One region of the Paenibacillus sp. FSL H3-0321 genome, then DNA from elsewhere that is predicted to be linked to it. Evidence: riboswitches for the same ligand, from Rfam matches in the RefSeq annotation. Region 1 holds a riboswitch; each other region holds the start of a gene.
The links. Region 1 has a riboswitch for cyclic di-AMP ahead of MHI45_RS02550 (APC family permease). Riboswitches for the same ligand answer to the same signal wherever they lie in the genome.
Positions count from the first base shown of each region.

Region 2: linked by a shared signal. The riboswitch ahead of MHI45_RS31780 (KamA family radical SAM protein) and the one ahead of MHI45_RS02550 (APC family permease) in region 1 are both predicted to bind cyclic di-AMP.
Region 3: linked by a shared signal. The riboswitch ahead of MHI45_RS19160 (C40 family peptidase) and the one ahead of MHI45_RS02550 (APC family permease) in region 1 are both predicted to bind cyclic di-AMP.
Region 4: linked by a shared signal. The riboswitch ahead of MHI45_RS01530 (hypothetical protein) and the one ahead of MHI45_RS02550 (APC family permease) in region 1 are both predicted to bind cyclic di-AMP.

Region 1 is NZ_JBBODH010000001.1:636,973-640,822, reverse strand. It holds gene MHI45_RS02560 (DsbA family protein) at 328-1,056, shown strand; gene MHI45_RS02555 (disulfide oxidoreductase) at 1,056-1,487, shown strand; cyclic di-AMP (ydaO/yuaA leader) riboswitch at 1,715-1,874, shown strand; gene MHI45_RS02550 (APC family permease) at 2,000-3,817, shown strand.
Region 2 is NZ_JBBODH010000001.1:7,216,220-7,220,069, reverse strand. It holds gene MHI45_RS31795 (mannitol-1-phosphate 5-dehydrogenase) at 1-113, opposite strand, end outside; gene MHI45_RS31790 (HAD family hydrolase) at 200-880, opposite strand; gene MHI45_RS31785 (hypothetical protein) at 1,049-1,327, shown strand; cyclic di-AMP (ydaO/yuaA leader) riboswitch at 1,311-1,449, shown strand; gene MHI45_RS31780 (KamA family radical SAM protein) at 1,581-2,717, shown strand; gene MHI45_RS31775 (helix-turn-helix transcriptional regulator) at 2,772-3,788, opposite strand.
Region 3 is NZ_JBBODH010000001.1:4,298,095-4,301,944, reverse strand. It holds gene MHI45_RS19170 (M1 family metallopeptidase) at 1-56, shown strand, start outside; gene MHI45_RS19165 (hypothetical protein) at 68-898, shown strand; cyclic di-AMP (ydaO/yuaA leader) riboswitch at 1,119-1,257, shown strand; gene MHI45_RS19160 (C40 family peptidase) at 1,315-1,743, shown strand; cyclic di-AMP (ydaO/yuaA leader) riboswitch at 2,129-2,271, shown strand; gene MHI45_RS19155 (C40 family peptidase) at 2,277-2,768, shown strand; gene MHI45_RS19150 (GNAT family N-acetyltransferase) at 3,029-3,535, shown strand; gene MHI45_RS19145 (c-type cytochrome) at 3,642-3,850, shown strand, end outside.
Region 4 is NZ_JBBODH010000001.1:367,466-371,315, forward strand. It holds gene MHI45_RS01515 (GerAB/ArcD/ProY family transporter) at 1-72, opposite strand, end outside; gene MHI45_RS01520 (spore germination protein) at 109-1,533, opposite strand; gene MHI45_RS01525 (hypothetical protein) at 1,617-1,820, shown strand; cyclic di-AMP (ydaO/yuaA leader) riboswitch at 1,853-2,040, shown strand; gene MHI45_RS01530 (hypothetical protein) at 2,133-2,744, shown strand; gene MHI45_RS01535 (flotillin family protein) at 2,767-3,850, shown strand, end outside.

The DNA of each region.
Region 1 (3,850 bases):
GTGTGTGATCCAATACCACAATTTAGCATTGGGAGACCGATTCGAGTCGTTTCTTGTCGGGTAAGAAAGTTTAATTAGCATCTTTGTACTCAGAATCATTTGATGATTGTCTCGCTGCTCATTCCAAACGTGGCTTCCTTTGTGCTGTTTCAACTGTTTAATAACCCGCGTACACACAGCAGAGTCTATCTTGGCTTAGTTGAAAACAAAGGCGGTGTGAGCTGAAGTTTGCTATGGAAGTTTGCCAAAGAGAGAACTTTAATTATATAATTTTAAATTATATGACTTTCATTACCCGGGTCCTGAGTGGACGGAAAGGAACTCTCTTTGAGCAAAAACAAACGAAACAGTGCCGCGGCTCCCCAACAGAGCAAGCAGGAAAAGCGCAGGGCAGAACAGGAAAAGCAGAAGCAAAAAACGAGAATTCTGATCTTCAGCACGGTAGCAGCAGTTATCATTATCTTTGTCGCTCTAATCATGCTGATTCCAAAAGGGAACTCTGACTTTAATTACAGCGAGATGCACAGACTTGGAAAAGAGGATGCTCCAGTCAAAATTGTTGAATTCGGGGATTATAAATGTCCGGCGTGTTCAGACTTTACCGGTACCATCAAACCTCAGCTTGTTGAAAAATACGTAACTCCGGGCAAAGCGGCCTTTTACTTCGTAAATATGGCCTTTATCGGACCGGATTCCGAAACAGCGTCATTAGCAGCTTTATCTGTCTATCATCAGAACAGTGAAGCTTTCTGGACCTATTATGACGCAATCTATGCTAATCAGGGCGAGGAGAGCGAAGAGTGGGCGACCGCTGATTACCTGGTAAGCCTGGCGCAGAAAGAGAACCTGCCGATAGATTTTGACCTCTTGCGTAAAGACATTGAGGAACGCACCTATGAAAGTGAACTGCAGAGAGATATGAAGCTGGCCGAAGACAGCAAAGTGACCTCTACTCCTACTGTATTTGTTAATGGAGTCAAGGTAGACAAGGCCTTTGATATTGAAGCCATCGACTCGCAGGTGCAAATCGCCCTTGATTCGGCGGATGCCAAATGATGAAATTCTCTACCTTCTGCAGACGCCACTGCTTGTATCTGGCTTGGTTTGTTTCCGTAATTGCTGTAGCAGGAAGCTTGTATCTTAGTGAAGTGCTGCATTATGAACCCTGCAGGCTATGCTGGTTCCAGCGTATCTTTATGTATCCTCAGCTGATTCTGCTCGGAATTGCCACGTACCGGGGAGATAAACGCATCATTCCTTATGTGCTGCCTTTATGTCTGATAGGCGGGAGCATCTCTCTGTATCACTACGCAGAGCAGAAAATTCCTGCACTCAGTAAAATCTTGCCATGCACAATTGGTGTACCCTGCAATGAGGATTATTTGAACTTTTTAGGGTTCATTACGGTACCTCTGCTTGCGTTGATTGCTTTTGCTCTAATCGCAATTTTGCTCTGGACCGGGCGTAAGGAAGAGCCAGCAGAATAAGAAAAGGCTAAGCAGAATTTAGAGCATAAATATTTCCTTAATTTTTGTCACAATTAACATCCAAAATACTCAAAAATCACGGAACGCTGGGATAATGAAAGAGAATGAAAGATTCACTTATCCCCGATCTTAGATTTGAGCTTTTTGGATGTTTTTTCATTCTTTTTTCATTTTTTTCACCGCTTTACTGAAAAGCTATTGTAGACTATTATTAGTCCTTGTGAGAAGTTGAATATGCGCTGAATTTTCCGCAAGGAAAAACGGGGGAACCAAACTTGACGGTGACGTCAATGGGGTGAATCGGAAGCAGGTCAGTTTGACCGGAACCGTAGGGCTACCACAGCCCGAATCCGCCAGCTAACCTCGTAAGCAAGGGTGGGATAATGAGCATGCGTAAGCATGCGGATCATTTCCGTATGCTTATTTTTGTGCCTGCATTTATGAAACCTGCCAATGAAAACGGCGCGCGGTATTACCGTTTCAACTCAACAAAGAGAGGAACTGTTACTACAATGGTAAGCAAGGTAAAACGACTATTGATCGGGCGTCCGATGAAGTCGAACGAACTCGATCATGAAAAGTTATCCAAGGTGAAAGCACTGGCTGTTCTGTCTTCCGATGCACTCTCGTCTGTGGCCTACGGAACGGAGCAAATCCTGATTGTACTGGTGGCCGCGGGCTTCACCGCCATCTGGTATTCATTGCCGATTGCATTAGCCGTATTGGGCCTGCTGGCCATCCTTATTTTTTCCTATCGCCAGACCATCTTTGCCTATCCGCAAGGCGGCGGAGCGTATATCGTGGCAAAAAGCAATCTGGGCGTTCCTACCGGCCTCTTGGCTGGCGGCTCTTTATTGGTAGATTACATTCTTACGGTTGCAGTTAGTGCTTCGGCGGGAACGGATGCGATCACATCGGCCTTTCCGAGTCTTCATAACCATACTGTACTTATTGCAGTCTCCGTCATTCTGATCTTGACGATTATCAATCTCCGCGGGGTGACGGAGTCCGCTTCATTTATTGCCATCCCGGTGTATCTGTTCGTGTTTTCTATCTTTGTACTCATCATTGCCGGGGTGTACAAATATATTACAGGCGGCGCTCATGCCGAAATCCCGGAAATCGGTTCCGCCGTTTCTAACGTCAGCCTGTTCCTATTGCTCAAAGCCTTCAGTTCCGGTTGTTCGGCACTTACCGGGGTAGAAGCGGTATCGAATGCCATTCCGAACTTCAAAGCTCCCGCGGAAAAAAACGCCGCCAAAACCTTGATGCTGATGGGGGGCATCCTCGGATTGATGTTCACCGGCATTACGCTGCTGGCTTACTGGTATGGGATTACTCCGAATGAGAAATCCACCGTCGTGTCGCAAATTGCCGAATCTACGTTTGGCCGGGGTGGTTTGTACTTTTTCATTCAAGGGATAACGGCTGTCATCTTGTTCCTGGCGGCGAATACAGCTTACTCGGCGTTTCCGCTGCTCGCGTTCATGTTCGCCAAAGATAAATATTTGCCTCACGCCTTCATGGTCCGGGGAGACCGTCTGGGCTTCTCTAATGGTATAATTTTTCTCGGAGTATTGTCGGCTGTGCTTGTAGCTGCTTTCCACGGAAATACAGAAGGGTTGATTCCGCTGTATGCAGTCGGAGTATTTATCCCTTTTACGCTGTCGCAGCTTGGCATGATGGTGCACTGGTTCAAAACGAAGCCGAAAGGCTGGCAGAATAAATTTGTAGTTAATACAATCGGCATGCTGACTACCCTGACGATTACGCTTATCTTTATCATCACCAAGTTTTCCAGTGTGTGGATGGCCTTCATCTTCCTGCCGGTTGTCATGTTCGTATTCCACCGCATTCACCGTCATTATATGAATATAGCCGATCAGCTTCGCATTTGTCCTGCTACGGATAAACCGCTGATTAAAGGAAGTACCGTTGTTGTTCCGGTTGCGGGTGTGACACGCGCTGTGCTGCATTCGATCAGTTACGCGAAGTCGTTAACAGATAATGTGGTGGCAGTCTACGTTGGTTTTGATGAAGAGGAGATTCACAAGATGGAGCAGAAATGGGAGGAATGGAACCCGGGGGTACGCTTGATCGTGCTTCGTTCCCGTTACCGCAGCATTATCCGCCCACTGGTGAAATTTATCGATACCGTAGAGTGGAAGACCGCTACTACAGACCATATTACCGTATTGATTCCACAGTTCATTACCAAACATTGGTGGCAGGCGATCCTGCATAATCAGACCAGCCTGTTCATTCGCTCTTATCTGATGAATCAAAAAGATATAGTTGTAGCAACAGTGCCCTATCATTTGCACAAATAGGCAGATAAATATGGTTAGCAGAGGTTGTTTCCG
Region 2 (3,850 bases), 6.6 Mb from region 1:
GCGATTTTCAGCCTATTTCTTCCGACAAAACAAACCTCATAACCGGAGTCTGACAGCACTGGGCCGATAAATCCCCGGCCAATATTGCCCGCTCCAAAATGTACGGCTCTCAAATCGGTGTCCCCCTTAAGTAATTTCAGCTCTTTATAATTTCACAAATTATAGTTGTTATACGCAGAAATTAGTACACTGTAGTGTTTTATACCTGCACACCAGAGATTTCGAAGCAACTCCGGGAAACTACGTGATCGAAGTCCAAAAGACTCAGGCTTTCGGTCTGGTGATGCGGCATATCAAATTCAAGAAAGCGGGTAATGGCATTCGGGATCACCACACAGAACATTCCAGCAGCAGCTGCAGCTCTTGCGCCGTTTGGCGAATCCTCAATAGCGACTGCCTCATGTGGTTTAATGTCAAGAGAGGACATGACCTGGTTATACAACTCCGGATCAGGCTTCACCTTCTCCACATGATCCGAGGTGCGGATGCTCTCGAAATAATCGCGTATGCCCAGCAGCTCCAAATGCCGTTCCACCCAGTCCATAGAGGAGCTGGAAGCAAGGCCAATCCGCAGTCCGGCGTCCTTGGCAGCATCCAGATATTGCTGAATTCCCGGCCGCATCTGTTCCAGCTCCATCAGCTTGCTGTGCCTCTGCTGGACCGCTGTTCTGAATGCCATCCGGTCGATAGGCAGCTTAAGGTCAGTCATCAAATATTCGTAGGGATTAAAACTGTTAAGGCTGGTGCCTATGCAAGTAGAATACTGTTCCAGCGACAGGTCTACCCCATGCTCTCCATAGGCTTCGCTAAAAGCGGTGTACCAAGCTGTTTCCGTGTCGATAATCGTTCCGTCAAAATCAAATATAATCCCTTTGATCAAATCAACCATCTCCCTCGCAGTAGTCCGGTAAGCTAAGCTCACACAAAATCGTGCAATTCGCCTCCAAAAATGCTTCCGGCTGGCGTCTGTCTGTAAAAACCATAACAAAGGTTTTCTGGCCGCGTCAACCGGGGCAGCTTATCTTCCATCATATGAGGGCGGTTACAATTGCACAAAAACGAAACCGGGGACAAGCCTAAAAAAAGCGTTTTCCCGGACGCTCCTGTTTGCACCAAAAAAACAAAAAAACCTTTCTGTACAAAGGATTTTGCGTATCTATGTCTTGCGGCCGGGACTCTGCGTATGATGCGTTTCAAGAAGACCGGCAATCCCACAACAAAAAAAATTTCTACTCTGCTGATTGGGCTTGGTCCCGTATGCCTTGCCGCGGGCAAGTTTTGCTTTGACTTTTCAAAACTTTCCGGGTTATACTTTATCTACGCTTAATTTCCAGCCTTTGGGCAGGAAAGCGGGGGAACCAGTCTTTTGGGGCGAATCATTCACAGAATGTAGGGTACCATCTTACCCGAGTCCGTCAGCTAACCTCGTCAGTAGTGGATGGGTCTGCTTTTTTAGGTATATTCATAACCAGAGACCCTTGCTAAGGGTCTCTTTTTTGTATTCTCATGACCCTGCTGGCAGCAGTTTGGCTATCGACCTCAAGGCTCCCTTACTTCTCACACTATGAGACCAAGGAGAGATGCAAGTGCAAAAGGTAAGGTACATAACGGATATCAGCAAGGTTGCCATGCTGTCTGAAACGGAGAAAGAAAAGCTGAAGGAGATCACCGGCAAATTCGCCTTTCGGGTCAATGACTATTATCTGTCGCTGATCGACTGGGACGACCCGGGTGATCCGATCCGCAGGCTCGTCATTCCAAGTGAAGGTGAACTTGCGGAGTACGGCTGCTGGGATGCATCCGATGAGGGAATGAATTATGTAGTGCCGGGATGTCAGCACAAATACAGAACAACGGCCCTTCTGATTGTCTCCGAGGTGTGTGGAGCTTACTGCCGCTACTGCTTCCGCAAGCGCCTGTTCCGCAATGATGTGAAGGAAGCACAAACCGATGTGGCTCCGGGCTTGGAATACATCAGGAATCATCCTGAGATCAATAATGTGCTGCTTACCGGCGGAGACAGCCTGATTCTCTCTACCTCCAAGCTGCGCTTCATCATCGAAAGTCTGAGATCCATTGACCATGTGAAGATTATCCGGCTGGGCTCCAAAATCCCCGTATTTAATCCCATGCGCATTTATCAGGACGAAGAACTGCTGGAACTAATCCGTACCTATTCATCGGAGGACAAACGCATTTACGTCATGGCGCATATTAATCATCCCCGGGAAATTACGCCCGAAGCCAAACAAGCATTCAGAGCACTTCATAATGCCGGGGCAATCGTGGTTAATCAAACGCCGGTGCTGAAAGGCATCAACGATGATCCGGCGGTACTCGGAGAACTGCTCGACCGGCTGTCCTGGGCCGGAGTCACTCCCTATTATTTCTTCGTGAACCGGCCCATTGCCGGCAACCGCGAGTTCGTTCTGCCGCTGGAGCGTGTCTACAACATTGTTGAGGAAGCCAAGGCCAGAACCTCAGGTCTGGGTAAAAGAGTCCGTCTATCCATGAGCCACTCCTCCGGCAAAATCGAGATACTGGCGATTGAAGACGGCAAGGCCTATCTGAAATACCATCAGTCCAGAGCGCAGGAGTACGGCAAATTTATGATCCTGGAATGTCCACCGGATGCGGAATGGTTCGATGATCTTCCCGGCAGCGAGAAGCACTGGACCCATCCTGCTTCCACTTCCCAGATCCCGCAGCTCCTATAAAAGCCAGCACAGTCCCCTTGTATCAGCATCGGGACTGTTTAGCGTGCTTACCGGCTATTCCATCCCCTGTGAGAACAGCTTGCTGATGAGTGCTCTCCGGCTGGATACGCCGGTCTTGGAGAAGATCGATTTCAGGTGATCCTGTACGGTGTACGCAGAAATATGCAGCGACTCTGCCAGCTCCTTCGTGGATAATCCCCGGGACAGCATCTCGGCCAGCTGCTTCTCCCTGGCGGTCAGCTGGCAGGCATCGGCCAGCAGCCGGAAGATCTCCGAGGACTTGGCATAGACAAAGGCAACGGCCAGCTCCGTCTTCCCGCCGCTTCCTTCAAGCCTGCTGGCCGTAACTGTCAAGTAAGCCCCATCCTCGACACGCAGGCATAATTTCGCCTTGGAAGGCAACCCTCCTGGTTCCGTATTCTCGCCAAGTGCCCGCAGGCATACGGCGTTGACCGGCCGGGGAAGAACTCCGTGATCCAACCGTTCCAGCTGCTGCAGACGACTCATCCAATATTGAGCCGCACTATTCGCGCTGACCGGAAGCAGCTGGTCCGTCAGAATCATGATTCCACTGTCCTCCGGTGCGCTATCCATCCGTCCCAGAGGGGGCTCGGAGGCATAGCTGCGGAGTGCGCCGGCAATCAGCGGAACAACAGATGCGATCACCGCACACTCCCGCTCCTGAAAAGGAGGTTCGTGCTGTGACCGGAACAAGGTTAAGAACCCCCAGCAGCCACCGCCTTCAACCAGCGCAGCCCGGAGCTCGTCTCCCAGGCCCGCAGGCTGGAGTACGTTGCGGTAACGTTCACTCCGCCCGGGCTGCCCTTCCGTTACACCGCTTAAACAGGCGACCGGCACTGCCGCTGCGGCCAACTGCTCATACTTCATATAATCCTCATGCAGATATTCATATTCAAACAGCTGCGGGTGCAGATCCTCAAGACCCTGCTCTGTGATCGCCCCGGTGGACAGCAGCGTATGCGGGTCCACGGTAGTGCAGCAGGCAGCGGTAAACGGAATGTACTGCCGCAGCTTGGAGATTACCGCCTCCCTGTATTGCGGAGATGTCATTCTCATCTCCTGCCGGTTGATTTCCAGCGTCCTCAAGCTTTTTAGAACCTCGCTCATCCTGA
Region 3 (3,850 bases), 3.7 Mb from region 1:
GGACGCTTAGTGCAACGAAGCTGCTTGAAACCCTGCTCGGAACTCTTGTCTGGTGAGGTGAAGGATTGTGAAAAGATCGATAACCCGCGGCTGGTACAGCATGAAAGAGCAATTTTATATTCTGATTCTGCTTTTTATCTATCGGCTGCTTTGGGGCTATTTCCTGTACAGATTCGTCAGGTCAGCCCTCATCCCGGTGCTGCTCCGTTATCCCGATACACACGCCGGCGGCAGCGGAATAGGCAGATTGCTGTATTATATCGAAGGACAGACTGCATTGGGCACAGACCCCGGGGTGCTGCGCTGGCTCTGGCTGCTGCTGGCCCTCTCAGCGCTACGGCTGCTATGCTCCCCCTTTATCCGTGCAGGGCTGCTGCATGAGCTGCACCAGGAGCGCAAAGGGGAGCGGGGAATGTTCTTTTTTCCCGGAATGAAGCTTTACGGACTCCCCGTACTGCTGTTCAGTCTAGCGGAATGGCTTCTGGCCGCAGCACCGCTGTATTGGCTTCTCCCCAAAATGTACGGGCTTCTCCTCAGCGGTATTCTCGATTATACCCTGCTGCTGAGACTGGTTCCTTATGTTCTGGCCTGGCTCCTGTACTTCTACCTGATCCGCATTCTGCTGCTGTACATGCAGTTTGGCTTCACCGGAGGAACAGGCATGTTCTCTTCCTTGCTGGTTGGCCTAAGGGTAATCCTCCCTTCCACCTGTATATCTGCACTGTTCGGCGCCGGCGGCCTGCTTCTGCTGCTGCTCTCCGGAGTGACCGCACTTTTCTGTCCAGGCCTGCCCGCACTGCTGTTCCGGCAATTTTCACCGCTTCCCTCAACGCTGTTCAAAATGTGGAGCATAGCGGGGCAGTATCACCTTTGGTGCAGCAAAACATTTCCACAATAATTACGCCAGTCCCTTGGCATAATAGAAGAGTCACTGCCCCAGATAAAGGGCGGGACTCTTCTTTTGGTTACAACGTGATTTAGGGTATTTGCAAAACTGTAAATCCTCTGGTACAATGATGCCTGTACCAGTAGTAACAACTTTGTAATCTTTTGAAACTAATTTGAAGTAAATGAATGTGCCTTTAAGCATTTAACCTTGTCGATACGTCACTGTTTCGGTGCATAAAACGCCAAATTCCCGGCACCGGGAAGTGGGGGAACCATATTTTGGGTGAATTGATCTCGCTTTAGAGGGGTCATAGGGGAACCTTCTACCGAATCCTTAAGCTAACCTCGCAGGCCTTGGAAGGAGTACATCTTTTGAAAAGTCATAATTTTAAGAAGAAATGCACCGCAGCAGCATTAGGGCTGGTGATGGTGTTCACGCTTGGAGCAGGGAGCGCTTTCGCCGACTCCAGAATGGATACGGTTATTACAAAAACACTGGGAACGACGTATAAAACCGGAGGCATAAGCACTGCCGGCTTTGATTGTTCTGGATTCACCAAATATGTATTTAAGAATGTTGGCCTTACCTTGCCCCGCACTTCCAAAGCACAATTCAGCGTTGGAACCGCCGTATCACGGAATAACCTCCGTTCCGGCGACCTGGTATTCTTCAATACCCTTGGCAATGGAGTCTCCCATGTCGGCATTTATGTCGGCAACGGAAAATTCGCCCAATCCTCTTCATCCCGTGGTGTAACTATCAGTTCAATGAGTCAATCCTACTGGGCCAACCGCTACGTTGGAGCCAAACGAGTAATGAGCACAACAGCTTACAAAGCTATCGCTTACGATTGACATCCCTCAGGAATTTCATCCTCCAATAAATAATTGTAACTTATAGAGATCCGGAAACTGATTATTGCCGTAATCATTTCCGGGTTTTTCCTTTTTGTCTTCCTTATTCTACCTTTTACACGTATTTGAGGTCTGTGAAACACCTTTTTACTAAAAATCCCAACAAATCTAAGTTAAAGCTTACTCAGCGCGTAAATATAAGACCTTTTTAGCAAAGATAACTCTTAAAAAGCGTAAATATTATGCATTAATATGTTTTAAGTGATTGCCAACTGGCGAAGTCTTTGTTACAATTATCGCAGTGAGTTTTTAGTAACATTTTTGTAATTATTGAATCGGGTTTTACAAAGGTTTTGTCATGTATTGGTTAACAAGCTAATCCTAATCAACAGTCATGCCGAGTTCCCTAACCATTAGGGAAACGGGGGAACCGATTTTGGGTGAATTGACCTCCTATTCACAGAGGGGTCATAGGGGACCTTCAACCGAACCCTTAAGCTAACCTCGTAGGCATTTGGAAGGGGTATTCACTTTTGAAGAAGAAGTTAGCAGCAGCAGTACTTAGCTTTTCCATTATGCTTACCATCGGAGCAGGAAGCGCTTTCGCGGATTCCAAAATGGATAAAGTCATCGACAAGACCATCGGAAGTAAATACGTATCCGGCGGTGTATCGACCAACGGCTTTGATTGCTCCGGATTTACAATGTACGTTTTTGATAAGATCGGTATCAATTTGCCACACCAATCCGGTTCCCAATACCAAATGGGTACTGCCATTTCCCGGGATGATCTGAGAGCGGGAGATCTTGTATTTTATAATACAAGCGGTAAAGGTGTATCCCACGTCGGCATTTATGTCGGTGAAGGCAAATTCGCACATGCTTCATCCTCCCGTGGTGTAACCATCAGCACGATGAGTGACAGCTACTACGTCAACCGCTACGTTGGCGCCAAACGGATCATGAGTACAGATGCTTACCAATCCGTTACTTCTGATTCCCAAGACAATGATGACGTACAATAAGTTGTCGTAAAACGGGCACTCTTCCATGATTTTTGCCGAAATCTGGAGGGGGCCTGTTTTTTTGTCTATAAAATTACTTACCCCTCTCAATATCCGCCAAACATAAATCTCCCCCAAATTTCCTCCATTTTATAAAATATTTTTACCACTTTGTCAAGTTTCCGCCTTTCAGAAAATTTCTGAGTCGAATCAGGCCAGTTATGGATATAATTAGGTATAGCTAGTGCTGTTGCTCCCCATGAAAGGAGGCCGGTGGCCTTATGATTAGCTCCCCCGTTACATTCCATGTAGTTCCCATGGAGATCAGCCATGCCGAAGATATCGCCGCATGGAATTACAAAGCGCCTTATAATATTTACGAATGGATGCCTTGGTCCCAAATGGAGGCGCTTGGCATTGAATTTGGCGATCCAGAGCTACGCAGAGACCAGTATGTTTCCGTGGTCAACGAGCAAGGCATCCTTTGCGGCTTTGCGCAGTTGTTTCCGATGGAGGGTGTCGTCAGGCTGGGTATTGGAATGCGCCCCGAACTTTGCGGACACGGTCTTGGCCACATTTTCATGGAAGCCATCGTTCAGGCCGCGCTGAAGCGTTATCCCGAGCGGGAAATTGATTTGGAAGTATTGACCTGGAACCAGCGGGCGATCCGAACATACCAAAAATGCGGCTTCACGATCACGGATACTTATGAACGCCTTACTCCAACCGGAAATAAGCCATTTTATTGCATGGTCTATGATAAACAACATAACGTTCCATTAAATTGAAAATTTTTGTGTTGAAATCGTCCACTTTTTTGACACAAATGCTATGATAACGCTTAACCATCCTATATAATGTAGGAAGCAGCTTACATGGAGGGGACGGATGAAGATGCAGAAATGGATCATGGGCGGTTTGTTTTTCGCAGCCTGTGCCTTTGCGGTAGTGCTCTTGTTCACATTACCCGGCAAAGCAGAGGTCGCCGAAGAAAATAACCCGACGATGCCGCAAGTCACACTGGATGCCGCAAGCGCCGAAGCGATTGTACAGGCAAGCTGCATTACCTGCCACGGTGATCAGCTACAGGGCGGTCTAGGCCC
Region 4 (3,850 bases), 270 kb from region 1:
AACACCGATTTGGGCTTGAATAATAAAAAGGAAGAGTTGTCCCCTTGTGATCATTTTTTCTTTTTGAGCCACCGTATCAACTCCTGTAAGTACTATGTAAATTAATGATCATTTATCCGTTTTTGGGTTGCTTGAACTCTTTCGGATGGACCAAATTGGAAAGCGTACGAAGGTATCTTTCAGGCCTTGAAATTTTAACGGACTTAAGGGTCTCAGGTAGGGTTGCCCAAACGATTCTAGCTTGCACAAATGTATGAAAATGAGTGTTAACCCAAATGATATCCCAATATATCCGAATAATGAGGCAGCAATCATCAATGGAAACCGCATAAACCGGATAGCAGAGCTCATTTCGTTGGAAGGGATAAGAAAAGAAGCAATGGCAGTCAACGCTACAACAATGATCATCGAATAAGAAACCAATCCCGCCTTAACAATTGCATCCCCGATGACCAACCCCCCAACAATCCCAATAGTTTGACCTACACGGCTGGGCAGACGAAGCCCTGCTTCCCGCAGCAGTTCGAATATAAGTTCAAGCAGCATCGCTTCAATCAGCGGAGGAAAAGGGACCCGGGTCAATAAACCTTGAATCGAAAAGAACAATTGCAAGGGAAGGACATTGGAGTGGAAAGAAACGGTGGCAATGTAGAGCGCTGGCAACTGAAATGCTGTTACAAAGCCGATCAGACGGATAAACCTTACAAAAGAAGCGATCATCCATCGATTGTTATAGTCATCGGGTGTCTGATAAAAGCTGAAGAAGCTCGCCGGCAATATCAGAGCTGTGGGGTCCCCATCCAGCAGTATGGCGACATATCCGTCCAGCAAATAAGCTGAGGTATGATCCGGACGTTCCGTATTGATTAGTTGCGGAAATATGGAGAAGGAGTTATCCTCCGTTAATTCCTGAATAAAGCCAGTGGAGATTATCCAATCGAGCGAAATTTTCTTTATTCTTGATTCTACAATCTTTATCAATTCAGGGTTGGCGATATTCTCCATATAGACTAAGCCTACCTGTTTGGGGGCGAATTTCCCAAGTGTGAAGTAGCGGACAATAAGGTTTGGGGAGGCTATTTGTTTTCGAATCAGGTATACGTTAACCTTCATCTCTTCAATAAAACCGTTATGAGGTCCGCGTATAACCCCTTCATTCTCAGGTTCGCTAATGCTTCGTTCGTATTTGGCAGGAGTGTTGAGGACATAGAATTCAGACATTCCTTCTAAAAAATAAACACAGCTTCCTTCAAGAAGTCCCTGAATACCTTGGTTAAGTTCTGTTTCCAAACTGAAACTAAGTGCTGTGAAAAGCTCAGAGAGGTCTTTGTCCTGATTACGGCTAAAAGGAACAATCACGTTTCGTTCAATCAATTCCGTGTCAGTGAGGGACTCCAGATAAAAGACCATTCCTTCCCTTCCCTGAAAGGATAAGCTTCTTTTTTTGAGGTCACTTGTATAGAATAGTGCTGCTTCGATATAATCAGAATTTTGATCTACCGAAGGAAATGAGGTCTGAGTTTGGTTAGTCATTATAAGGCGCTCAACTTTCGATTAGTTTTGCTGTTAACGTTCCCGAATGATTTGCAGAATATTCCTGACGGGAGCTTTAATGTGTGATGCAGAAGAATACGGCGGATGATGTTGAGCAGCAGAGGTTTCTGTTTTGTTTTCCTAGGGACATGAAGTGGAGCAAAAATGAGCAAATCATCGATCGCTTAAGAGTAAAACCAAAGAATGCGCCTTCATTCGTGAAGTGGTGGCATTTTAAGCTTCTTTTGCCATCCGCAACGTTTTACATTAAATGGTCACAGGCGTAAGATTCAAATCAACAACCGAATATATTTTAACTGTTCTCAAATGGCTGAATTCCGATAATGGGAACGGGGGAACCAATGGTGAATGCGGCTTTTGCTCAGATAGCTGCCGCTCACTTGGGGTGAATCCTTGCTGCGTGCTGAAAAGCCGCTTCTTACAAGGTAGGGCAATCTCGCTGCCCGAATCCGTCAGCTAACCCCGTAAGCCTCGAAGAGAGAGGATGAGCGCCATGATCGATTAACCGACCACGGAGAGCCCTGACGCTTCTGTGGTCTTTTTGCTGCGCATGCAGAAAGGAAAGATGATCTGTATAAGTGTTTAGAAATCTTATAACAAAGATAATCAGAGTCATTAGGCACTATCTAAAATGCTTTAAAGGGGGGATTGTTATCGTTACTGTATTTATCGTGTGCTTCTGGGTTGGATTGCTGCTTCTCCTCAGCGGCGGATTTCATGGGCATGGCCTGGCGGGTCATCTGCATGTGGGAGGTGGCGATGCTGGTGGTCCGGGCTTTGTGCCCATACTCCCTCTGATGGTGTTTGTCACGGTCTGGGGCGGCAGTGGTTATGTGCTTACCCGGTTCAGCGGAATGAAAATGCTTGCAGTGGTGCTGATCTGCACCGGGATTGCCTTGCTGCTGGGCTGTCTGATGTATGCGGTGCTGGCCCGGGTGATGACTCGGTATGATAATAGCATGAATAAAATGGATTATGAGCAGGCGGGACAACTCGGGTACATCAGCATTTCTGCAGTGGATGGAGCAGTGGGAGAGATGAAATATGTGCTGCATGGAACGATGCGTTCCATTGGAGTGCGGGCAGAAACCGGCCAGCAGCTCGCCAAGGGTGACAGGGTGATTATTTTGAAGGTGGATAAAGGAATGGCGGTAGTCACCCTCTTCGAGAGGGAAAACGAACAATTATAAATAACGGGGAGTGTCGAACCGAATGGTTATTCTTTATTTAATCTCGGCAATTGTTGTTGTTATCCTGCTGGCTTTGTTCAGTATCGTGAACGCTTATAAAAAGGTTCCACCCAATCAGGCGATGATTGTATTCGGCCTCGGCGGAAAAAGAGTGGTTCAGGGCGGCGGGACGTTCGTCATTCCCGGCTTCCAGAACAATAAGACCATCTCCATGATGCTGATGAGCTTCGATGTCATCCCGGCGCAGGCGATGTTCTCCCGGCAGGGCATCAAGCTCAACCTGGAGGCGGTAGCCCAGATTAAGATTAAAAGCGATCCTACCGCTATTCTGACTGCCAGTGAGCAGTTTATCGACAGGCCGGAAGAAGACCGTGAGACGATTATCCTGCATTCGGTGGAAGGCCATCTGCGCGGCTTGATCGGACAATTAACGGTGGAATCCATTCTAAAGACACCTGACGAAATCAACAGCAAGATGCGGGAGACCTGCTCGGAAGACCTCGACAAGATGGGGCTTGAGGTGGTCAGCTTCACCATTAAGAAAATTACTGACGACAAAGGGTATATCGACAATATGGGGGTTCCGGAAATTGAGCGCATCCGCCGTGATGCCAGCATCGCCAAGGCGGAAGCAGAACGCGACATTCAGATCAAACAAGCCGAGGCGGAGAAGGAATCCGCCATTGCCAAAGCCAATGCACATCAGGCCACCATTGAAGCGGGAACCGCCGCCCGCGCCAAGGAATCTCTGTTTGAGAAGGATTTGAACATTAAGCAGGCGGACTTTAAGCTGGAGACTGAAGTGAAAAAAGCACAGGCGGATCTTGCGTACGAATTGCAGCAGAACAAAATCAAGCAGTCGCTGGTTACCGAACAGGTCAAGATCACGCAGATGGAAGCGGAGGCCAACCGGACCGTCCGGGAAATCGAAGTTGAGCTGAAACAGAAGGAGCTGGAGGCAACGGTGATTAAGCCTGCTGAGGCGGAGAACCAGGCTACTATCATGAGAGCGGAAGCAGCCAAGCAGCGGAAAATTCTTGAGGCGGAAGCAGAGGCGGCCACAATGACCAAACGGGGACTGGCAACAGCGGAAGCAGAGCTGGCGA